DNA from 3 places in the Klebsiella electrica genome. Region 1 is predicted to be linked to each of the others. Evidence: predicted binding sites of a transcription regulator. Region 1 holds the regulator's gene; each other region holds the start of a gene.
What was found. The regulator LexA, encoded in region 1, represses DNA repair genes until DNA is damaged. The targets are predictions, from matches to a motif close to TNCTGTATGTACATACAGNA.
Positions count from the first base shown of each region.

Region 1 (4,914 bases):
GCGCCTTGCCATCAGCAGCCCGATGATCAAGGTGACATATTCGGCGCTCACCGTCGCCAGCGCAGCGCCCTGCACGTTCATCTGCAGGCCCATCACCAGCCACAGGTCGAGTACGATATTCAGCAGATTGCCGACGATCAGCAAAATCACCGGCGCCCGGGCATACTGCACGCCCAACAGCCAACCGAGCAGCACCAGGTTTGCCAGCGATGCCGGCGCGCTCAGCCAGCGGATGTCGAGAAAGCGCCGCGCCTGCTCCAGCACCGCGTCATTGCCGCCAACAATATGCAACGCCAGATCGATAAGCGGGGTACGGAAAAGTACAATCAGCAGGCCGGCGCCTGTTGCCAGCCCCAGCGGCTGCACCAGCGCCCGCGCCAGGCGCAGAGGATCTTTTGCGCCAAAGGCCTGCGCCGTCAGCCCGGTGGTGCTCATCCGCAGGAAAAGCAGCAGCATGAAGAGAAAGCTGGTGGCCGTCGCGCCGACCGCGACACCGCCGAGGTAAACCGGGCTGTCGAGATGGCCAATCACGGCAGTATCCACCAGTCCCAGCAGCGGAACGGTGATATTGGAGAAAATCATGGGTAGCGCCAGGCGCCACAGGGCCTTATCAGCGGCGTTAAAGAACATGAGAAAGCGCCTGAGCGGAAGGAGACTGCGCAGCATCATGCATCAGACGATGCTGCGTGGGGAAAGCGTTACAGCCACTCACCGTTGCGAATCACGCCAACGGCCAGCCCTTCGATAGTGAAGTTTTGCTCGCGTAGATTCACCACGATAGGGGAAAATTCGCTGTTTTCTGGCAGGAGTTCGACGATGTTACCCTGTTTTTTAAGACGCTTAACGGTCACCTCTTCGTCAATGCGCGCCACAACAACCTGACCGTTGCGTACATCCTGAGTTTTATGGACCGCCAGCAGATCGCCATCGAGAATCCCGATATCTTTCATTGACATGCCGCTAACCCGCAGCAAAAAGTCAGCGTTCGGTTTGAACATCGCCGGATCGACCTGGAAGTGGCCTTCGATATGCTGCTGGGCCAGCAGCGGCTCACCGGCCGCCACGCGGCCAATCAACGGCAGGCCAGGTTCTTCTTCCGTCAGCAGGCGAATCCCCCGGGAGGCGCCGGAGATAATCTCGATCGCGCCCTTACGCGCCAGCGCTTTCAGGTGTTCTTCCGCCGCGTTTGGAGAACGGAACCCCAAGCGCTGAGCAATTTCCGCACGCGTCGGCGGCATGCCCGTCTGGCTGATGTGATCCCGAATGAGATCAAACACCTCTTGCTGCCTGGTCGTTAACGCTTTCATCCCGCCCCCTGGGTGTATATACAGTTATGCTGTGAGTATATACAGCTAACGGTGATTTTGGAATCAAATTTCACACAAAAATCAGGAGATTCTTTCCATTTTGTGTCCCCGATAGCTCACTGCGCCACGGGGGCTTGCCGCCGTCCGGGCAAAAGCCTATCGGGGTCGCCCGCTCGCCGGGAAGACATAGCGAAGCGGGACATCTCGCAAAATGGCCGCTTAGTGGTAGCGGGCCCATAGTAAGAGGCACCAGGTGGTAAGCGCGATCACGATGGCCAGCAGCACCGCCGCGGAGCCCATATCTTTCGCCCGACCGGACAGCTCATGATGTTCCGGGCCAATACGGTCCACCACCGCCTCAATCGCGCTATTAAGAATTTCGACTATCATCACTATCAGGACCGAGCCTATCAGCAGCACACGCGTGACGGCGTCCACGTCCAGCCAGAAGGCGATCGCCACGGCAACAATGGCGGCGACGCCTTCTTGCCGAAATGCGGCCTCATTTATCCATGCCGCACGGAACCCTTTCCAGGAATAACCTGCCGCTTTAATGATTCGGGTTAACCCAGTGGTATTATTGGCCATTAAAAGAACCTTTTATGTAAATGACGTCAATGAGTGTACGCGTTTGCCGCGTGGCAACGGAAATTTTGCGCACTTTCTGTTATTCTTGCCGCGCATTTGCATGATTAACCAGAGGCTTCACATCGTTTATGTCCGGCTGGCAACGAATTTACTATAAATTACTGAATTTACCATTACGGGTGCTGGTAAAAAGCAAGTCTATTCCCGCAGAACCTGCTCAGGAATTAGGGCTGGATACCTCGCGTCCTATCATGTACGTCCTGCCTTATAATTCAAAGGCGGACCTGCTGACCCTGCGCGCCCAGTGCCTGGAGCACGATTTACCCGATCCGCTTGAACCGCTGGAAATCGACGGCGCGCTGCTGCCGCGCTACGTATTTATCCACGGCGGTCCGCGCGTCTTTACCTACTACGCGCCGAAAGAAGAGTCGATAAAGCTGTTCCACGACTACCTGGATCTGCACCGCAACCACCCCGACCTGGATGTGCAAATGGTGCCGGTGTCGGTGATGTTTGGTCGTGCGCCGGGGCGTGAAAAAGGCGAAGTTAACCCGCCGCTGCGCATGCTGAATGGCATCCAGAAGTTCTTCGCTGTGCTGTGGCTGGGACGTGACAGCTTTGTCCGTTTCTCGCCGCCGGTTTCTCTGCGCCGAATGGCCACCGAACACGGCACCGACAAAATTATCGCCCAGAAGCTGGCCCGCGTCGCACGTATGCACTTCGCCCGCCAGCGTCTGGCCGCCGTCGGCCCGCGCCTGCCGGCGCGTCAGGATCTGTTCAATAAGCTGCTGGCGTCGAAAGCTATCGCCCGCGCGGTGGAAGATGAAGCGCGCAGTAAGAAAATCTCCCATGAGAAGGCGCAGCAAAACGCCATCGCGCTGATGGAAGAGATCGCCGCCAACTTCTCTTATGAGATGATTCGCCTGACCGACCGCGTTCTCGGTTTTACCTGGAACCGTCTGTATCAGGGGATCAACGTCCACAACGCCGAGCGCGTACGTCAGTTGGCCCATGAAGGGCACGAGATTGTCTACGTACCGTGCCATCGTAGCCATATGGACTACCTGCTGCTCTCCTACGTGCTGTATCACCAGGGGCTGGTGCCGCCGCATATTGCCGCCGGTATTAACCTCAACTTCTGGCCAGCAGGTCCCATTTTCCGCCGCGGCGGCGCATTCTTTATTCGCCGTACCTTTAAGGGCAATAAGCTCTACTCAACGGTGTTCCGCGAATATCTCGGCGAATTGTTCAGCCGGGGCTACTCCGTGGAGTACTTCGTTGAAGGGGGCCGTTCCCGTACCGGCCGTCTGCTGGATCCGAAGACCGGCACGCTGTCGATGACCATCCAGGCCATGCTGCGCGGCGGGACCCGTCCGATTACGCTGGTGCCTATCTACATCGGTTACGAGCACGTGATGGAAGTGGGCACCTATGCCAAAGAGCTGCGCGGCGCGACGAAAGAAAAAGAGAGTCTGCCGCAGATGCTGCGCGGCCTGAGCAAGCTGCGTAACCTCGGTCAGGGCTATGTTAACTTTGGCGAACCGCTGCCGCTGATGACTTACCTGAACCAGCATGTTCCGGAGTGGCGCGAGTCTATCGATCCGATCGAAGCCGTTCGCCCGTCCTGGCTGACGCCGACGGTCAACAACATTGCTTCCGATCTGATGGTGCGCATCAACAACGCCGGCGCGGCCAACGCCATGAACCTGTGCTGCACCGCGCTGCTGGCCTCCCGTCAGCGCTCGTTGACCCGCGAACAGCTGACGCAACAGCTGGAGTGCTACCTCGATCTGCTGCGCAACGTGCCGTACTCTCCGGATGCGACCACGCCGGCGGCTTCCGCCAGCGAGCTGATTGACCACGCGCTGAAGATGAATAAGTTCGAGGTCGAGAAAGACACTATCGGCGATATCATCATTCTGCCGCGCGAGCAGGCGGTCCTGATGACCTACTACCGCAACAATATCGCCCATATGCTGATGCTGCCGTCGCTGCTGGCGGCGATTATTACCCAGCATCGTCGTATCTCCCGCGCGGAAGTGCTGCGTCACGTTGAGATGTTCTATCCGCTGCTGAAGGCCGAGCTGTTCCTGCGCTGGGAAAAAGCCGAGCTGGCTGGCGTCCTCGATGCCCTGGTGGCGGAAATGCAGCGCCAGGGACTGATTGTCCTGAACGATGATGCCATCAGCATCAATCCGTCCCACTCCCGTTCCCTGCAACTGCTGGCCGCAGGCGCGCGTGAAACGCTCCAGCGCTATGCCATTACCTTCTGGCTGCTGAGCGCGAACCCGTCTATCAACCGCAGTTCGCTGGAGAAAGAGAGCCGCACGGTGGCGCAGCGCCTGTCGGTGCTGCACGGTATCAACGCGCCGGAATTCTTCGATAAAGCGGTATTCAGTACCTTAGTGCTGACGCTGCGCGATGAGGGTTATATCAGCGACACCGGCGATGCTGAGCCGGCAGAGACGCTGAAGGTCTATCAGATGCTGGCCGATCTGATTACGTCGGATGTGCGCTTGACGATTGAAAGCGTCACGCAGGATGAAGCGTAACGGCTGAGACGGACTTACCTCTCCCCCGGCCCGGCATTTGCGCCGCGAGCCGGGGGAAAGGAAGGAACTACTGCAGATAGCTCATCGCCAGACCGAGAAACACCACCAGTCCGACGTAGTTATTATTTAAAAACGCTTTAAAGCAGTCGTCACGTTCGCGACGGAAAATCAGCTTCTGCTGCCAGAAAAACAGTCCTGCGGCGATAAACAGCGACCAGTAATATTCCCAGTGCAGCCCGTTCAGCCAGCCGATGGCGGCCAATAGTATCAGCACCCCAATCTGCAACATACCGATAATGGTACGGTCATGTTCGCCGAACAGGATCGCCGTTGATTTAATCCCGATTTTAACGTCATCGTCCCTGTCGACCATCGCGTACTGGGTATCGTAAGCCACCGCCCACAAAATATTGGCGAGAAACATCAGCCAGCAGCTTAACGGCAACGCTTCACTCACCGCGGAGAAG
Region 1 covers NZ_CP041247.1:4,947,908-4,952,821, forward strand. Annotated here, with positions in the region: gene dinF (MATE family efflux transporter DinF) at 1-630, opposite strand, end outside; gene lexA (transcriptional repressor LexA) at 699-1,307, opposite strand; gene Electrica_RS23685 (diacylglycerol kinase) at 1,527-1,895, opposite strand; gene plsB (glycerol-3-phosphate 1-O-acyltransferase PlsB) at 2,024-4,447, shown strand; gene ubiA (4-hydroxybenzoate octaprenyltransferase) at 4,515-4,914, opposite strand, start outside.

Region 2 (4,914 bases), 700 kb from region 1:
TCAACGCCAACCGATTTACGCTGTCGGGTGTTGTTGATCTCCCGCTCATCAATTCCCTGGCTACGCTCCCACAGGATACGACCAAATTTACCAAAGCGGCGAAGCAACATGGCGAGGTCGCTTTTCTGCACATCTTCGCAGGTGCGCAGCCCCATGCTTTCCAGCTTTGCGGCCGAGACTTTCCCCACGCCGGGGATCTTCGCCAGCGGCAGCGTTCGGACAAACTCCGCGACCTGATGCGGCGCAATCACAAACTGACCATTGGGTTTATTCATATCGGAGGCGATTTTCGCCAGAAATTTTACCGGCGCGATACCGGCGGAGGCGGTCAGCTGAAGCTCGTGATAAATGCTCTGGCGAATCTCTTCCGCAATCAGTGTGGCAGAGCCCTGGCAATGTACGCTATCGCTGACGTCGAGATATGCCTCATCCAGAGACAGCGGTTCAATCAATGATGTGTAGCGAGAGAAGATTTCCCGGATATGGGACGAGGCCTGTTTGTAGGCTTCAAAGCGGCCGGGCAGCAGGGTTAAATGCGGGCAAAGCTTGAGGGCCATCGCGGTTGGCATCGCGCTACGCACGCCAAATTTACGCGCCGGATAGTTGGCCGTGCTGATCACGCCCCGCTGTACCCGGCTACCGCCGATGGCAATGGGGATATCACGCAGGGCCGGATTATCCCGCATTTCCACGGCGGCAAAAAAGCAGTCCATATCGACATGGATAATTTTGCGCATACTCAGCCCTCAATAATTACTGGTTAAGTATACAGTAAAATAACAAGCAATGAGAAGTGCGGGAATGGGGCTGCGAGAAAGGCTGCCCGGCGGCACTACGTTTGCCGGGCCGACAAAACCACAGGATAACAGGCCAGGTTAGTGCAGCGTCACCCGGCGTTTTGCCCGGCGGCACTACGTTTGCCGGGCCTACAAAACCACAGGATAACAGGCCGGATTAGCGCAGCGCCTCCGGACGTTTTGCCCGGCGGCACTACGTTTGCCGGGCCTACAAAACCACAGAATAACAGGCCGGGTTAGCGCAGCGCCTCCGGACGTTTTGCCCGGCGGCACGGCGTTTGCCGGGCCTACAAAACCACAGGATAACAGGCCGTATTAGCGCAGCGCCTCCGGACGTTTTGCCCGGCGACACGGCGTTTGCCGGGCCTACAAAACCACAGGATAACAGGCCGGGTTAGCGCAGCGTCACCCGGCGTTTTGCCCGGCGGCACGGCGTTTGCCGGGCCTACAAAACCACAGGATAACAGGCCGGGTTAGCGCAGCGTCACCCGGCGTTTTGCCCGGCGGCACGGCGTTTGCCGGGCCTACAAAACCACAGGATAACAGGCCGGGTTAGCACAGCGTCACCTGGCGTTTTGCCCGGCGGCACGGCCTGTAGAAACGACAAATTCAGAGGATCCGATTTTGCTGGCGCTGCGCTTCGCGAGCCATGCGCTTTTTACGTGCGTCGCAAGGCTCCGGGCAGTCGCAGACTTTCTCAAGCCCCAGCGATGAAATGCCGCCGCAGCTGCCCTGGAGACTTTTACGCTTTATCAGATATCCCAAAGACATCCCCAGAATAACCAGCGCGAAAATGACAAAGGTTGCCACAAACACCGTCAGCATCATCAACCTCCAAAGTCATCCAGCATGATGTTGTCATCCTCAACGCCAAGATCTTTTAGCATCTTGATCACTGCGGCATTCATCACCGGTGGCCCACACATATAAAACTCGCACTCCTCCGGCGCCGGGTGATCGCGCAGGTAGTTTTCATACAGCACATGGTGAATAAAGCCGGTGTGGCCGTTCCAGTTATCTTCCGGCAGCGGGTCGGAAAGCGCCACGTGGAAGGTAAAGTTCGGATTTTCACCTGCCAGCTGCTCAAACTCATCGCCATAGAACATTTCACGCAGCGAACGCGCACCGTACCAGAAGCTGATTTTGCGCTTGCTGTGCAGCCGTTTCAGCTGATCGAAAATATGCGAACGCATAGGCGCCATCCCGGCACCGCCGCCGATAAAGACCATCTCGGCGTCAGTCTCTTTCGCGAAGAACTCGCCAAACGGCCCGGAAATCGTCACCTTATCGCCAGCTTTCAGCGACCAGATATACGAAGACATGATCCCCGGCGGCGCATCCGGCACTTTCGGCGGCGGCGTCGCGATACGCACATTGAGCATAATGATGCCCTTCTCATCCGGATAGTTCGCCATCGAATAGGCGCGCAGCGTCGGCTCTTTAACCTCGGAAACATAGCGGAAAAGGTTAAATTTATCCCAGTCCGCGCGATACTCGTCCGGCACGTCGAAGTCAGCATACGCCACCTTGTGCGACGGACACTCGATCTGGATATATCCCCCGGCGCGGAACGGCACCACTTCGCCGTCCGGCACGCGCAGCTTCAGCTCTTTGATAAACGTCGCTTTGTTATCATTGGAGATAACGTCACACTGCCATTTTTTAACGCCAAAAATCTCTTCCGGCAGCGCGATCTTCATGTTTTGCTTCACCGCGACCTGACAGGCGAGACGGCAGCCCTCTTTCGCCTCGCGCCTGGTGATATGGGAAAGTTCGGTTGGCAGAATATCACCGCCCCCCTCCTTCACCGTCACCCGGCACTGGCCGCAGGAACCGCCGCCGCCGCAGGCAGAAGAGATAAAAATTCCGTTGCTGGCCAGCGTATTCAGCAGCTTATCGCCCGCCGGGGTGCGGATCTGTTTATCCGCTTCGTTATTGATTTCAATCACCACATCGCCGGCGTTGACCAGCTTCGAACGCGCCACCAGGATCAATCCTGACAGCACCAGCACGATCAGCGTAAACATCACCACGCCAAGAATAATTTCCATATTTTCCGCCCTTATAGCTGCACACCGGAGAATGACATAAAGCCCAGCGCCATCAGACCCGTGGTAATAAAGGTGATCCCTAACCCGCGCAGACCGGCAGGCACGTTGGCATATTTCATTCTTTCCCGGATGCCCGCCAGGGCGACAATCGCCAGCGTCCAGCCGATACCGGAACCGAAGCCATAGACAATGGATTCCGGGAAGTTGTAGTCACGCTGCACCATGAAGGAGACGCCGCCAAAAATGGCGCAGTGCACGGCAATCAGCGGCAGGAAGATCCCCAGCGCGTGGTATAACGCCGGGAAATACTTATCAAGGATCATCTCGAGGATCTGCACCAGCGCAGCAATCACGCCGATAAAAGTAATAAAGTTGAGGAAACTTAAATCAACGCCCTCCGCCAGCGCCCCGTCGCGCAGCACCAGGTTATAGATCAGGTTATTGATCGGTACCGCCAGCCCAAGCACAATGGTGACCGTCAGGCCGAGGCCAAAGGCGGTAGAGACCTTTTTTGACACCGCCAGGAAGGTACACATCCCGAGGAAGAAGGCCAGCGCCATGTTTTCTACGAATACGGCGCGGACAAACAGGCTAAGATAGTGAGCCGTCATCGTTTACTCCTTTTCCTGCTGTTCCGGCTTCCAGCTGCGCAGCGCCCAGATCAGCAAACCGATGATGAAGAAGGCGCTCGGCGCCAGCAGGAACAGGCCGTTCGGCTGATACCAGCCGCCGTTCTGCACCGTCTCCAGCACGGTCATGCCAAACAGCTTGCCGCTGCCGATAAGTTCGCGCAGGAAGCCGACAACCATCAGAATGGCGCCATAGCCCAGTCCGTTGCCGATACCGTCCATAAAGCTGGCCAGCGGCGGCGACTTCATGGCGTACGCTTCCGCCCGCCCCATCACGATGCAGTTGGTGATGATAAGCCCGACAAAGACCGACAGCTGCCGGGAGGTCTCATAGGCAAAAGCACGCAGCAGTTGGTCGACGACAATCACTAGCGAGGCCACGATCGTCATCTGTACGATCATACGCACGCTGTTGGGGATGTGATGACGGATCATCGAGATAAACATGCTGGAGAAGGCGGTCACCAGCGTTACCGCAATGGTCATCACCAGCGCGGTTTCCAGTTTAGTGGTCACTGCCAGCGCCGAACAGACGCCCAGTACCTGCAGCGTAATGGGGTTATTGGCCAGCAGCGGCCCCACCAGCACGCGCTTCATCTCTTTCGTATCGCCTGCTTCAGCCATTATTCAGTTCCCCCTCACGCACTCTTTTCAGAAACGGGCCGAAGCCCAGTTCGCCCATCCAGAAATCAAAGCTATGCTGTACGCCATTCGCGGTCAGCGTCGCCCCGGACAGGCCGTCAACGGCGTGGATATCCCCCGGGTGCGCCCCGCCCTTCACCACCCTCAGCGCCGGGTGGCCGCTATCATCCAGCACCTGCTTGCCGATAAACTGCTGACGCCAGTTGGGATTTTCCACCTCGCCGCCCAACCCCGGCGTTTCGCCATGATCGTAATACGTCAGCCCTTTAATCGTACGACCATCGGTGCCCAGCGCCACGAAGGCGTACATCATCGACCACAGACCGTTGCCGTAAATCGGCAGGATCACTTCCTGAATTCGCCGCTGCTCATCGCGCACGAGGTAAATTTCGACGATATTGCTCCGACGTTTGATACCCGCCGGATCCTGGCTGGCGTCCAGCGTAATGCTCTGCTCAGGATCTTTCAGCGCCTGCGCCTGATTGAACTTGCCTGGGTCCTTGTCCAGCAGCTCGCCGCTGGCTAAATTCACCAGCCGCGGAGAGATGCGGGCGGCAAAAACGGCCTCCACCTCGTCAGCGCTCATCCTCGGCGTCATCAGCCCGGACACGGCGAGGATATTGCGTTGTTTGTCCAGCTCGCGCTGCTCCTGCTGGCGCGACTTCAGACCCACGGCGGAGCCGGCGACCACGATGGAGCAGACCAGGCAAAGCACCAGCACCACCAGCAGCGTTTTGCCGGTGCTATCGTTACTTTTCTTCTCAGCCACGCGACTTCCTCCGTTTAATATTGGCC
Region 2 covers NZ_CP041247.1:4,251,912-4,256,825, forward strand. Annotated here, with positions in the region: gene dinB (DNA polymerase IV) at 1-737, opposite strand, end outside; gene nqrM ((Na+)-NQR maturation NqrM) at 1,407-1,622, opposite strand; gene nqrF (NADH:ubiquinone reductase (Na(+)-transporting) subunit F) at 1,625-2,848, opposite strand; gene nqrE (NADH:ubiquinone reductase (Na(+)-transporting) subunit E) at 2,860-3,459, opposite strand; gene Electrica_RS20370 (NADH:ubiquinone reductase (Na(+)-transporting) subunit D) at 3,463-4,101, opposite strand; gene Electrica_RS20375 (Na(+)-translocating NADH-quinone reductase subunit C) at 4,094-4,888, opposite strand; gene Electrica_RS20380 (NADH:ubiquinone reductase (Na(+)-transporting) subunit B) at 4,881-4,914, opposite strand, start outside.
Region 2: dinB (DNA polymerase IV) is a predicted target of LexA. The motif match lies at 755-774, and genes of this name have one in related genera.

Region 3 (4,914 bases), on a different replicon from region 1:
AAGGGTAAGTTATTGGATCTACTCAAAGGATATGTGGATAACTCATTATGGAATCTATAGAACTTAAGTGCGTAAGGTGCTTTAAAAGGCTTCAGCTCCCCTGGTGCTTCCTCGCTCACTCGCGGGCTTCGCCCTGTCGTTCGGCTGCGGCGAGCACTGCTGGCTCTCTCTGAAAGGCAAAATTTAACCGATCCTCGCAACGGGGATATCTCTCCAGCGAGTGGTGTACGCAGGGGAGAGCATATCGCGTTTCATTTGCCAGGATGGCGCAATTCCTCTACCGGCAAACCATACTTTACCCAGCCCTGAGTTGTTGATCCCGTCCAGAACCCTCATCAGCTCAGCACTGTGAGGGCGTGGCGGGCGTTCGTCAAACAGCTGCAGCTGCGAAACGCCGGAGCCGGTGAAGTCATTCAGCATAACTCCGGCTTTGGCATACCGGTGCCCATCCCTCCAGATACGCTCCAGAGCCATTGTGGCGGCTGCAATGATGTCCCTGGTGTCCTGAGTGGGTGTAAGCAGTTTTTCCGTAGCCACGTTGCCGTAGTAAGGCTCTTTAATGGCGAACGGAGACGTTTTGATGAAAACGGAAATATGCCGGCAATACTGGTGCTCTTTACGCAGTTTTTCAGAGGCCCGCTCTGCGTGCTGACAGATAGCCTGACGGAGTGACTCGTACTCCGTGATCTTCACGCCAAAACTGCGGCTGCAGACAATTTGCTGTTTCGTCGGAGGGGCTTCCTCAAGCGAAAGGCAGCTTTCCCCGTTCAGTTCCCGTACCGTTCGCTCAAGGACCACAGAAAAATTTTTGCGGATGAAGGCCGGGTTCGTCAGAGCCAGATCGAGCGCGGTTTTTATGCCCAGCACATTTAGCTTGCGTGCAATACGGTTACCCACCCCCCAGATTTCTTCAACCGGCTGCAGTGAAAGCAGTTTCCGCGTCCTTTGCGGATTTCCCCTGGTCAGCGCGAGTACGCCACGAAACTGTTTCCACTCTTTTGAGGCCCACTGGGCTGATTTTGCGAGGGTTTTCGTTGGTCCGGCGCCCACGCCAATGGTCAGGCGGGTACAGTCATACACGTGCTGACGCAGCTGCCGGCCGAAGTCCTCAAGCCCCATACAGTGCTCCACGCCGGTCAGGTCGAGGAACATCTCATCAATGGAATACTGTTCCACCCTGGGGGCCAGTTCCTCCAGGCAGTTCATCACGCGCGCCGACATCGAGGCGTAAAGTTCATAATTACTTGAAAACGCATATATTTTTTCCGGGTACCTTTCGTTTTTTATCTGAAACCACGGAGTTCCCATTTTGATCCAGGGCTTCGCCTCGGCACTGCGAGCGATTACGTTCCCGTCGTTGTTGCTCAGGACGACTATCGGCTTTCCTTTCAAATCCGGGCGGAAAACACGTTCACAGCTGGCATAGAAGCTGTTCACATCGGCCAGGGCAAACATCAGTACATCTCCCTCGGGCGGTGGATGATATGCGTGACAACGCCAAAGATATCCAGCTCGTCGGGATCAGGATAAATCGGCGACCAGGAGGCATTCATGGGCTGCAGCGTCAGTCGCGGCGTCAGCAGAAGCCGTTTCACCGTAAACTCCCCCTGTACGCTGGCGACAACGATATCGCCGTGCCGCGGCTTTTCAGCACTGTCCACAACCAGCAGATCGCCATTGTACAGACTGCCGTCGGCCATGCTGTCTCCGCTGGCACGCAGGTAGTACGTCGCGCTCGGATGCCGTATGCAGTAATCATGGAGATCCAGATCGGACTCGACATAGTCAGCAGCTGGGCTGGGAAAACCGCAGCTGGCCAGATCGGCAAACAATGGATGGGCCTGTGGCGGGAGTTCTTTCCCGGTGCTGAAAAGTTGTAGCTTCATCTTTCCTCCTGACACTCTAATTTTACTGGTTATGCATACAGTGTGCGCCGGGAGACCGGTAGAGATCAAGGGGTGAAAGTCCCCGACCATTGAAGGACCAGCAATCCACAAGGTCCCCGAGTCATGCGTTGCATACCGCGAGGTATGGGGCGAAGCGTTGACAGGGGTGTTGACAGGCCAGCCATTGAGCCACGAAATGTATATTAAATTACCGGGTGCCGACGTTGTACTGTTAACGGAAGGCAACATCATAGGGTGCGATACTGCGAGTGCCACATGGACCCGGCGGGGTCTGAGACCCTGGCATGTCAATACGATCTCTACGCGGGAACCGGGAGATCTCCCCTCTGACCATCTGCCAGTGTCGGAGACGGCCCGCACCGGGAAGACGAGGAGTCATAGCCGGTGATGTACGGAGAGGAGAAGTCGGACTCGCTCATAGTAGCGGCGAAGCAGGCGAACAACCCGCAAGGAGCGGAGTCAGTGGAGCGAAGGAGCGGGGCCAAGGGGAACGCGGAACAGCCACACATGCGCCGGACACAGAGCCGGGAAAGCATGTCACAGAGGCTGTCACGCGTGCGGGAAGCTGCGAAGCAGCGGAAGAAAGAACGGTTTACAGCATTGTTCCACCTGCTGACAGTCGAAGCACTGGAAGCCGCATTCCTCTCCCTGAGCAGGAAAGCGGCCGCCGGAGTGGATGGCATCAGGTGGATGGACTACGCCGGAAACATGAAGAACAACATAACAGATCTGCACCGGAGGCTACATCAGGGCAGCTACAGGGCGCAGCCCGGCAGGCGTCACTACATCCCAAAAGCGGATGGAAAACAACGCCCGCTCGGCATCGCCTCGCTGGAGGACAAGATCGTCCAGTATGCGCTGGTGAAAATCCTGAACGCAGTCTATGAAAACGACTTTATGGGGTTCTCATACGGGTTCAGACCCGGGCGAAGCCAGCACGATGCACTGGACGCACTGGCCACAGGGCTGGTACGCACTAACGTAAACTGGGTACTGGATGCCGACATCAGTCAGTTCTTCGACAGGGTGAGCCACGAATGGCTGATCAGGTTCACAGAGCATCGGATCGGCGACCGGAGCGTAATCAGGCTCATACGTAAGTGGCTCACAGCCGGGACGTTGGAGGAGGGTCAATGGCGAGCAACGGAGGAAGGCACCCCACAGGGTGCGGTCATCTCACCGCTGCTGGCAAACATATACCTCCACTACGTCTTCGATCTGTGGGCGCATCAGTGGCGACGTCGCTATGCCACAGGCAATGTGGTAATGGTCAGATACGCCGATGACATCGTCATCGGGTTCGACAAACGATACGATGCCCGGCGCTTCCGTATAGCCATGCAGCGCAGACTGAGGGAGTTCGGACTCACGGTTCACCCGGAGAAAACCCGTCTGATGGAGTTCGGCCGCTTCGCTGCCGAAAACCGTGCCATCAGGGGAAAAGGCAAACCAGAAACGTTCAACTTCCTCGGGTTCACGCACATCAGCGGGAAAGATCGCAACGGCAGGTTCATGCTGATACGAAAGACCCGCCGGGATCGGATGACGGCAACTCTGAAAGCCATCAAAGACGGTCTGCGAAGGCGCTGGCATTACTCAATCCCCGAACAGGGAAAATGGCTCAGGAGAGTGGTTCAGGGATACCTGAACTATCACTCGGTACCGGGCAACTTCCCCACCATGCAGAAGTTCAGGACACACGTAACAAACCTCTGGCGCCGGGCGCTCAGGCGCAGGAGCCAGAAGGATGATACGACCTGGACGAAAGCAAACAAACTGGCAGCCGCATGGCTACCAGGGGTTCGGGTTCTTCATCCATGGCCTGTGGAGCGGTTCACCGCCAGACACCCGAGGCAGGAGCCCGGTGCGTAAATCGCGCACGCCGGGATCTGTGCGGGGGGTATCCGGTAACGGGTATCCCTACCGCGACATATTTAACAGCGTGACGATAATCCAGATCGCCTGCCTTAAGAACATTTTGAGTAAATAAAGGTGTTCAAAATGCTTATATTAATCATTTTGATATTTTTATATTGCTCATATTGAGAAATGTTACTTTGTTTTTTTCATTTTGCTCTTATAATTGGTATCAAATTGAGTGTAACTAACGGAGCATATTGATGAATATTTACTGCGATGATGGTTCAACTAATGTTAAGCTGGCATGGTTTGAAGGCGATGAGCTTCAGACCCGGGTTTCTGCGAACTCCTTCCGGCATGGCTGGAAAGTGGCGGAATTCAGTGCGGCAACGTTCAACTATCAGGTGGGGACGCTGAAATACACCTGGGACAGCGTCAGTCGGGATGCCATCCCGACAACAAACGTGGAATATCAGTACGGTGATCTCAACCTGCTGGCCGTGCATCATGCGCTGCTGAACAGCGGACTGGAGCCGCAGCCGGTGAGCCTGACCGTGACGCTGCCCCTGAGTGAGTATTACGACGGGGACTGCCAGCGGAACGAGGAGAACATACGACGCAAACGGGAAAACCTGATGCGTGAGCTGGTTCTGAATAAGGGCAGGGCATTTACCGTAACGGACGTGAAGGTGATGCCGGAATCACTACCGGCAGCGTTCTCCCGTCTCGCGGAGCTGAAACCCGGCCCCGCTGAGACCACCCTGATTATCGATCTCGGTGGTACCACGCTCGATGCCGGTGTGATTGTCGGCCAGTTTGATGATATCAGTGCGGTGCACGGTAATCCGTCTGTCGGCGTGTCACAGGTCACCCGCGCAGCTGCAGGCGCGCTGCGTGCGGCAGACAGCGAAACCAGCGCCCTCATCGCTGACACTGTCATCCGCAACCGCAATGATCGTCAGTATCTGCAGCGTGTGATCAACGATGCCGGTAAAATCGACGAGGTTCGGAACAAAATAACAGAGGCGATCACTTCCCTGGGGGCGCGTGTCACCAGTGAGCTGACGGCCTTCAGGAACGTTAACCGGGTATTCCTGGTCGGGGGAGGGGCTTCCCTCATAGAAGAAGCTATCCGTCAGGCCTGGCC
Region 3 covers NZ_CP041250.1:78,847-83,760, reverse strand. Annotated here, with positions in the region: gene Electrica_RS28080 (Y-family DNA polymerase) at 184-1,455, opposite strand; gene umuD (translesion error-prone DNA polymerase V autoproteolytic subunit) at 1,455-1,886, opposite strand; gene ltrA (group II intron reverse transcriptase/maturase) at 2,292-3,779, shown strand; gene parM (plasmid segregation protein ParM domain-containing protein) at 4,028-4,914, shown strand, end outside.
Region 3: umuD (translesion error-prone DNA polymerase V autoproteolytic subunit) is a predicted target of LexA. The motif match lies at 1,910-1,929, and genes of this name have one in related genera.